DNA from 3 places in the Chryseobacterium joostei genome. Region 1 is predicted to be linked to each of the others. Evidence: riboswitches for the same ligand, from Rfam matches in the RefSeq annotation. Region 1 holds a riboswitch; each other region holds the start of a gene.
The links. Region 1 has a riboswitch for S-adenosylmethionine ahead of EG359_RS17040 (alpha/beta fold hydrolase). Riboswitches for the same ligand answer to the same signal wherever they lie in the genome.
Positions count from the first base shown of each region.

Region 2: another riboswitch for S-adenosylmethionine. It lies ahead of EG359_RS16290 (SusC/RagA family TonB-linked outer membrane protein); the one in region 1 lies ahead of EG359_RS17040 (alpha/beta fold hydrolase).
Region 3: another riboswitch for S-adenosylmethionine. It lies ahead of EG359_RS13560 (TonB-dependent receptor plug domain-containing protein); the one in region 1 lies ahead of EG359_RS17040 (alpha/beta fold hydrolase).

Region 1 is NZ_CP033926.1:3,735,716-3,739,002, forward strand. It holds gene EG359_RS17035 (MGH1-like glycoside hydrolase domain-containing protein) at 1-1,505, opposite strand, end outside; SAM riboswitch class I at 1,693-1,800, shown strand; gene EG359_RS17040 (alpha/beta fold hydrolase) at 1,867-2,805, shown strand; gene EG359_RS17045 (ACT domain-containing protein) at 2,810-3,287, shown strand, end outside.
Region 2 is NZ_CP033926.1:3,581,733-3,585,019, forward strand. It holds gene pckA (phosphoenolpyruvate carboxykinase (ATP)) at 1-845, shown strand, start outside; gene EG359_RS16285 (type II 3-dehydroquinate dehydratase) at 999-1,406, opposite strand; SAM riboswitch class I at 1,650-1,746, shown strand; gene EG359_RS16290 (SusC/RagA family TonB-linked outer membrane protein) at 1,830-3,287, shown strand, end outside.
Region 3 is NZ_CP033926.1:2,985,785-2,989,071, reverse strand. It holds gene EG359_RS13565 (T9SS type A sorting domain-containing protein) at 33-1,085, shown strand; SAM riboswitch class I at 1,257-1,362, shown strand; gene EG359_RS13560 (TonB-dependent receptor plug domain-containing protein) at 1,456-3,287, shown strand, end outside.

The DNA of each region.
Region 1 (3,287 bases):
AGAAGAAGTTTTTGGAATACTTTCTCCAAAAACAACAAATCGGGTTTGCCGTTATTTTTCTCATCAATCTTAAAAACCCTGAAGCAGGACCATGCATGTACAGGAGGATTCACATCACTCATATTCCATTCATAGGCAGGAAGTTGTCCGTTAGGATGCATATACCATTCCTTGGTAAGAAGTAAAAGCTGTCCTTTGGCAAATTCTGCATCAATGATGGATAAAGGAACACAATGGAATGCCAGATCCCAGGTTGCGTACCAAGGATATTCCCACTTATCAGGCATGGAAATAATATCTTTATTGTGAAGATGATTCCATTCCGTATTTCTTACATATTCATTAAAGTTTCTGGGAGCCTCAAAATTAGGATCACCTTTCAGCCACTTCCCGATATTGTAGTGATAAAACTGCTTATTCCAAAGAAGTCCGGCAAAAGCCTGCCTTTGAACATTCTTTTCATCTTCATTGGTTGTATCGTTTTGAACTTCGCTATAAAACTCTTCAGTTTCAGCTATTCTGGTTCTGAATATTTCATCAAAATTTTCAAAAGGTTCATCACTTTCATTAGGACATAATCTGAATTCAAAAACCTTGGATTGCCCGCCTCCGATAAATTCATCAATCAGAAAAGACGCCTTGGTGCCTCTTTTTTCAGGATTTACTGTATTACTTTGATGAATAATAAAATCATTGATCCCATCTTTAAAGTAGGAGTTTTCTGCTTGGGGCGTTCCATATAACTTTGGAGTATTGGTTTCATTATCACAAAATATACTTTGAGCATTTGAATTTCTTGAATACAACTTTTTAATGGAAATGCTATCGTGTCCAATATCAATACTTCCATCATGGGAAGCATTCATCTGTGCTTTATAAGTGTTATAGCCCCATTTCCAGTTATTTCTGAACCAGGCAGTAGGCGCCACTACAATGGGAGCGTCGTTTTGGCTTCGGTTGCAAATAGTAACTCTGGCCAGAATATCATTGTGATCAGCCTTGCAGTATTCAATGAAGATGTCAAAATACTCATCATGGTCAAAGATTCCCGTATCGAAGATCTCATATTCCGGTTCCTGTTTACTGCGTCGTCCATTTTCGGCAACTAGATCATCGTACGGAAATTCATTAATAGGATATTTGTAAACCATCTTCATATAGCTATGAGTAGGCGTATTATCCAAATAATAGAAGATTTCCTTGATATCTTCGCCGTGATTTCCCTGTGGATTACTCAATCCAAAGAAACGCTCCTTTACAATTTTATCTCTTTTATTCCAGAATGAAAAAGCAAAGCAGAATAATTGCTTTACATCGGAAATTCCGGCAATACCTTCTTCTCCCCAACGGTATGTATAACTTTCAGCATTATCATGATTGGTATAGTTCCATGCATTTCCATTGGTGCTGTAGTCTTCACGTACATTTCCCCATTGCCGGTTGCTTACATAAGGTCCCCAGTTTTTCCATTTGGTATCTTGTAATCTTTCTTTTTCGGCGATCATATATCATCATTTTCCATACGAAGTTAGTTTTTTTGCAAAATAATTCCAATTCCCTCCATCTGAATAATTATTAATATGGTCTTGAAAGACTTGTGTTTAAGGGCTTTTTTAAATATTAAATTAATTTTTTTTTGATTTTAAAAGAAAAGAACTACCTTTGCATCATTCGTTCATTCAAATATTGAAAATGTTATCAAGAAAGGTTGAGGGATTAGACCCTATGAAACCTTAGCAACCCTTTGCGCAAGCAAAGAAGGTGCTACGTTCTACCAAAATTATTTTGGACAGATAACTTACTGAAGTTCTTTTCAGCCATTTCTTGTGGCATTTTCAATTGTATTAAAATAATAATATAATAGAATTGAAAACAGAACTAAACTATATTAATCTTTCGTATCAAACCTATTCCCAAAAGGAATACAATATCTCGTTAAGCTATGAGCTTTTCGGGAAAGACCTGTTTACAGCACCTGTTATTCTAATTAATCATGCCTTAACCGGAAATTCAAACGTATCCGGAGAGAAAGGATGGTGGAAGCAGCTGGTAGGAGAAAATCAGATCGTTGATACAAATAAATATACTGTTCTGTGTTTCAACATCCCCGGAAACGGATATGATCATTTTTTAATTGAAGATTATGAAAACTTCACCCCATCAGATATAGCCAATATATTTCTGAAAGGGCTGGAAGCTTTACATATCAAAAAACTATATGCCATTATTGGTGGCTCTCTTGGTGGAGGAATTGCATGGGAAATGCTTGCAAAGCAGCCTAAGCTTGCGGAAATCTTTATTCCTATAGCATGCGATTACAGAACTCACGATTGGCTTCATGCGCAATGTCTGGTTCAGAAATTTTTATTGAATGATAAAGAAGAACCATTACAAAAAGCAAGAATTCATGCCATGTTGTGTTATAGAACTCCAGAATCTCTTAACGATAGATTTCAAAATAAGTACAATCAGGAAAAGCAACGCTTAGAATCAGAAGACTGGTTGGTTTATCATGGCAATGCATTAAACGAAAGGTTTAGTTTACAAGCATACAGGCTAATGAACCATCTGCTGATGAATATTAATGCTGATGAAGCCGCGCTGGAGAAAATAGAAGCACGAATGCACATGATCTCCGTAGATACAGACTTATTCTTTCCTGCTTCTGAAATCCGAATGTGTTTTGAGAACTTAAAAAAGAAAAAAGAGAATATTTCTTATCACGAGATCCAATCTATGCAGGGGCACGATGCCTTCCTAATGGAATATCAACAATTAAATAATATCATAAAAAACATTTTATAGAGTAATGAAAAATGCTAACGAAATAAAATTTTTAAAGAACAGATCAATCGTCAAATTTGAAGGAGAAGATTTCCTGGGAGAAATCGGTATTGACGGACGAATTTTTAAAGCGCTTACTTTAGCGCGTATCAGTGTAGGAGTAATCTCTCAGCAAGCCATAGAAAACGGAATTTCTATTTTGGTTCAGGAAAATGACGCAGAAAAAGCAGTCGCTTGTCTTATAGATGAATTTGAAGCAGAAAGAAAATCAGGAAAAGTATCACAAATCTATAGTATTAATAATGTTTCTGTCATTGGGTTTGTAGCAGAAGACTTCAATAAAGTTTTTGCTGAACTGGCCAGAAACAACGTTTTCCCATTGCTTTTAAACCAAGTAGCAGGAGAAAACAGAGTGAATATTGTGGTGACTTCTTCACAGGACGAAAAAACAAAAAACATCATAGAATCTGAAATCTTCAAAAAACCAAAGCCCGTTCATCTTG
Region 2 (3,287 bases), 150 kb from region 1:
GATATCTTATCGGTGACGATGAGCATGGATGGGATAATAACGGAGTATTCAACTACGAAGGAGGATGCTACGCTAAAGTTATTGATCTTTCAGAAGAAAAAGAACCGGATATCTTTAGAGCAATCAAAAGAGATGCACTTCTTGAAAACGTTGTCATCAACAATGGAGTAGCAGATTATACAGACGGATCTATTACTGAAAATACAAGAGTTTCTTATCCAATCTATCATATCAATAAAATTGTATTACCATCTAAGGCTGGTCATGCTAAGAAGATCGTTTATCTTTCAGCAGATGCATTCGGAGTACTTCCTCCAGTTTCCATCTTGAATGAAGATCAGGCTCAATATCACTTCCTTTGCGGCTATACATCTAAATTAGCTGGAACTGAAAGAGGAATTACAGAACCTCAGCCATCTTTCTCACCTGCATTTGGTGAAGCGTTCCTTACCTTACACCCAACAATGTACTCTAAAACCTTGATTGGTAAGATGAAAGAGCACGGAGCTAAGGCTTACTTAGTGAATACAGGTTGGAATGGTACAGGAAAGAGAATTTCTTTAAAAGATACAAGAGCAATCATTGATGCAATCATTGACGGATCTATTGATAATGCTCCTAAAACTCAGGTTCCAATTATGAATCTTGAAATTCCTACTGAACTTCCAAACGTTTCTGCAGGTATCCTAGATCCTAGAGAAACTTATGAAAATGCTTCTGACTGGGAAGAAAAAGCAAAAGATCTTGCTTCAAGATATATCAAGAACTTTGAACAGTATTGTGATACTGAAGAGGGTAAAAGATTAATCCCTTCAGGACCTCAACTACAGGAGCAAACAATCTAATAGCATTGTTTATATAGATAAAAAAGCCTCATCATTGATGAGGCTTTTTTGATTTTTCAGGCAGATTATACAAATTTTGCGAACAATATTTTATGCATATAAAGTTATAATATTCAGTAACATTTTGTGAATCCTTTCAATCCTTTATTTGATTTACTTTAAACTTAATAAAGCCAACCTGTATCCATCCATTCCAAATCCGGACAAAACCGCATCAGTATTAGCTGCAGTTACAGATTTTTGTCTGAATTCTTCTCTTTTGTAAATATTACTGATGTGAACCTCAATCTTAGGTTTGCGAATGTTCTTTAAACAATCAGCTATCGCATAAGAATAATGAGTAAATGCTCCGGGATTGATCACTACGGCATCGAAATCATCCTCCTGAAGTCTATTGATGATTTCTCCTTCAATATTAGACTGGTAATATTTTAATTCGTGAGAATGAAACTCAGATTTTAAATTCTCCAAATAAGCTTCCATGGAAACTGTGCCATAGATTTCAGGTTCTCTTGTGCCTAGAAGATTTAAATTAGGCCCGTTTATAATCAAAACTTTCATTCTATAAAATTAAAAAGTTTTTTTAATTAAAGCTTAAAAATTCTGTAAGTCTTTGATTTTTGCCAATTGAATTATATTTAATGATATTTGTCATATTTAAAAAATTGATAATTTTTGCAACTCCTTATTTTAATGGCTTTTAATATAATCTTATGTTAATTTTTGAAAATTTATCATGAAAAAATAATAAGTCTACTTGTTTTGTAGACTAAAAGTTTATAGCTTTGCAACCATATTTCGATCGGCTTATAAAGAAAGATGGAGGGAACTGACCCTGTGAAATCTTGACAACCTGCTTCGTGTAAGGTGTTACATTCAGCCTTTAAAGGAAAAATAAGCATTTGGTTTATCGTATTTATCGATGCCCTTTGCTGACTTTTCTGCAAAGGGTAAAATTTTAATATATGATAAATAAAATTGATTATGATTAATAAAAATTTAATTAATTCTAAAGTTTGGATTCCACCGGTTGCTGCATTTTTCTTGGGAATTGTCAGCGTAAGTGCGCAGAATTCCAAGCCGAAAAAAGATACACTTAAAGAAAAGGAGATTGATGAAGTAGTGGTGGTAGCCTATGGAAAAGCTAAAAGAAACAGCTATACCGGTTCTGTGGCAACTCTTTCTGGGGATAAGATCAATAACAGACCTATCACCAATATTACAAAAGCATTGGATGGGCAGATTGCCGGAGTTCAGACTACAGGAGCTTCAGGACAACCGGGAGCGTTATCTACTATTCGAATCCGAGGAATTGGTTCGGTAAGTGCTTCCAGTGATCCCTTATTTGTTGTTGACGGAATTCCTTTTGACGGAAATATAAATGCAATAAGCCCTAATGACATAGAATCCATCAGTGTTTTAAAAGATGCTACAGCAAGTGCATTATATGGTTCAAGAGGTGCGAACGGGATTATCATCATTACAACAAAATCCGGTAAAAAAGGAGAATCAAAAGTTAATCTTAATATTAGTCAGGGATTTTCTGGAAGAGCCGTAAAAGATTACGAACAGGTGAATACAGACCAGTATTTTCAATTATACTGGGAAGCTATGAGAAACGGATATCAGTCCGATAAAGTGAATGCACAGCAGGCAGGGCAGATGGCAACGGATAATATTGTTTCAGCTCTGGGAATTAACCCGTATGGAGTTAATTATTCAAAGCCTGTAGGAACAGACGGGAAATTATTGCCGGGAGCAACTCCTTTATGGAATGATGACTGGAGGGATATTTTGCAAAGAGTAGCTTCCAGAAATCAGGTGGATCTGGATATTAGTGGTGGAAGTGAAAAAAGTAACTATTTCTTTTCATTGGGGTATCTTGATGATAAAGGAATGGCCATTGAGTCTGGGTTTAAAAGATACAATACCAGATTAAAGATTAATTCTGAGGTGAAAAAATGGTTGAATGTTGGGGTGAATTTAAGTTACACAAATAGCCTTCAGCAGGCTCCAACCTCTTCGGATTCCAAGGCTAGTAACATTATCAATGCTGCGAGATTTGTTCCATCATTTTATCCTTACTATGAAAGAAATGCAGACGGATCTTATGTACTTGATGCTGATGGAAACAGAATTTATGATTTCGGAAAATACAGACCTACTGTAGCTCTTCAGAATCAAAATGCTGCAGCAAGTCTCCCTTTAGATAAAAATGAAAATAAAGAAGATAACTTTTCGGGGAAAGGGTTCATGGAGTTTACATTCTTTCCGGAATTGAAGTTCAAAACCAGCTTTTCTGTTGATTTAGTTAACTATAACGGACATTATTATACCAATCCGCTTCTTGGACAAGGAATTGATACTGGAGGTTCGGTGACGAAATCCAATACAAGAACGCTTTCTTATACTACGAGTAATATTCTGACCTACGATAAGAAA
Region 3 (3,287 bases), 750 kb from region 1:
AATTAAATTTAGAATAATTAAAAATAATATTTATGATTGGAGATTTATATTTTGCAGTAAGAAAACTGGGAGTAGGGATAATATTGATACTCATGACAGGAAGTACAATGTTTGCGCAGCAGGGGCCGGGAGTTCCTCAGAGTTGTAATAATACAGATCCTGGAAATAATACAGGAGATATTGGTTGTGTTACTTTTACATATCAGGGGCAGCCTGTAACTTATACTACGGTACGTGGCGGAGATGGAAAAGTTTGGCTTCGACAAAACCTTGGAAGCTCAAGGGTTGCCAATGCAATCAATGATGCAGAATCCTATGGAGATTTATTTCAATGGGGAAGATGGGATGACGGGCATCAGTTGAGAAATTCATCTACAACATCATCCCCCGCTGTTAATAATCCAAAAGGGGTACAGGGTATAAATTCTTATATTACTGGTAGTCCTGCTTGGTGGGAAACAAATGCAGCTGATGATAAATGGATAGGATCCAACTTAGCAGATGTATCAGAGACCGTTGGTATTGATCCTTGCAGGGCAATAGGCCCAGAATGGAGACTACCCACACAGGCTGATTGGGCAAATATTCTCCCAATTGAGGGGATTACGAATCCTACAAAAGCTTTTGAAGGAAGTCTAAAATTGCCGATGGGAGGATTTAGAGGTTCTGAGGGAGGCTTTACATTTGTAGGACAAAGAGGTTATTTCTGGAGTTCTAATGCTACAGGAACAGGTGCAAAATATCTATATATAGGAGCCACAGTTACCAATGCAGCGGCAGGCGCACCAAGATGGCAGGGAGCATCCGTAAGATGTATTAAAATAACTGCAGGATTAGGGACTTCAGAAACTCATATCAATCGTTCAACCCCTGATGTTTACCCCAATCCTACCAATGGAATTCTTATGGTAAAGACGGATTCCGGAATTGAGGGAGTAAAGGTTGTAAATGCTGTTGGACAAAGAGTTCCCGTTTTGTTTTCAGATAATCAAATCAATATGAATGGACTTTCGCAAGGGTTATATATGATTGAGCTAAAGTTAAAGAACGGCCAGTCTGTCTTTAAAAAAATCATGAAGAAATAATAATTTCTCAGGATTACAATCAATAGATCTTTAGAATTTTCGTTCATACAAAATAGTTCATTACAATTACTTTTATTGAAAAGCTCATGAAATTTTTCATGGGTCTTTTTTCTTATTGGTGCAGGCGTGCCTTTTTTTGGATATTTAAAAAAATACTCTACCTTTGCAGTAGATTTATCAAGAAAGGTGGAGGGATTTGGCCCAAAGAAACCTTAGCAACCGACACAATTCCAGAAGTGTAAAGGTGCTAATTCCAACCCGATGGGGGAGATAAGTGAAGTCAATATTCTTATATGAATTCCATTTCTTGAAGTCTTGTGTATCTGCAGCATGTTCTGTGGAGAAATAGTATTAATTGGCAAGAATAAAGATGAAAAAACTAAGTATAGCTGTATTACTGCTTGGGACAATTTTAACTGCAGCCCAGGAGCAGGAAGAAAAAGGAAAACAAATTGAGGATATTATTATCGTAGGAAACCGAAGTGCTAAAAGGACAAAACTGGATACTCCGGTTCCTGTAGATGTTATTAATATTGATAAAATTCAAAAATCATCACCGCAAATGACTGCTCAGGATCTCCTGAATTATGTTATTCCGTCCTTTAATTCTGTAAGGCAATCTGCTTCCGATGGTACAGAACATATTGATCCTGTAACCTTAAGGGGAATGGGTCCGGATCAGGTATTGGTATTGCTTAACGGGAAAAGAAGGCATACAACCTCTTTGGTGAACTATCAGAATACAGTTGGGAATGGTTCTGTGGGAACGGACCTAAGTACTATTCCTATCATTGCCATCGAAAAAATTGAAGTTTTGAGGGATGGTGCTGCGGCACAATATGGTTCAGATGCCATTGCAGGAGTTATCAATATCATCCTTAAAAAAAATACCGGAGCTTCAGCAAGCTTAACCTATGGATTAAGTGGAAGAAATGATGGAGATACCTATCAGGCTGGTGTCAACTATGGTGCATCTCTTGGAAAAAATGAAGGTTTTGTGAATCTCTCACTACAGCTAAGCCACAGAGGAAAAACAACAAGAACTCAAAACCATGACCTTGATATTTTCGGAAATAATTTTGCTTATGAATTTGCTGATAATCCGGATATTGCAAGAAAAAATGATGATGATATCATCAAAGAAAGAGGACTGACACGAGATGATTTCAATTTTCAGGTTGGGGATGCGCAAATCAGGCAAGGACAGTTATTTTTCAATTCAGAATATCCTTTGAATGAACAATTTAAACTGTATTCATTTGGTGGTTTTAGTATCAAAGAAGGAAATGGATATGGTTTCAGAAGACTTCCAAGCGAAACCTCGAATGTAGTTTCATCAATCTATCCTAATGGTTTTCAGGCTGTCTTAGGCTCTCAGATCTATGATATTTCCTATGCTGTAGGAGCAAAATATAATGTGAATAATTGGTTGATTGATCTAAGTAATACATTGGGCAGCAACACATTCAACTATAACATTAGTAATACCAATAATGCTTCCTTAGGAGCAAAATCACCCACTCGTTTTTATGCTGGAGCGCATAGTTTCCTGCAAAATACAGTTAACTTGGATGTTTCCAAAAATATAAAGAATTTCAATATAGCATTTGGTGGAGAATTCAGATTTGAACAATACCAGATTAAGGCTGGAGATGAAGCTTCTTATGCCCAATATGATGTCAACGGAAACATTGCTGTGGACGGATCTACAGTGAGCGGAGTAGGCGGGGCACAATCCTTTATTGGTTTTTCTCCACGTAATGTGTTGAAAAAGGACAGGCATTCAACGGCGGTGTATGCTGATTTTTCATATGATTTAGATAAAAAACTAAATATAGATGTTGCTGGAAGATTTGAAAACTATTCAGACTTTGGAAATAGCCTGAACGGAAAACTGGCAATAAGGTATGAGTTTGTAAAAAATTACGCTGTAAGAGCTGCTGTGGGAACGGGGTTTAGAGCACCATCACTTCAACAGCAGTATTTTAACAATTCCTATGCAGATATTTCTACTACCGGTTTGAAGATTGTTACCAAGGGAATTTTTAATAATGACAGTAAGGCGGCTGAGGTTCTTAATTTTGACCGTTTAAAACAGGAAACTTCGGTTAACGGAAGTGCCGGATTTACGTTAAAACCGGCAAAAGGATTGTTCATTACAGTAGATGGATATATCATTAAAGTAAAAGACAGAATTGTTAT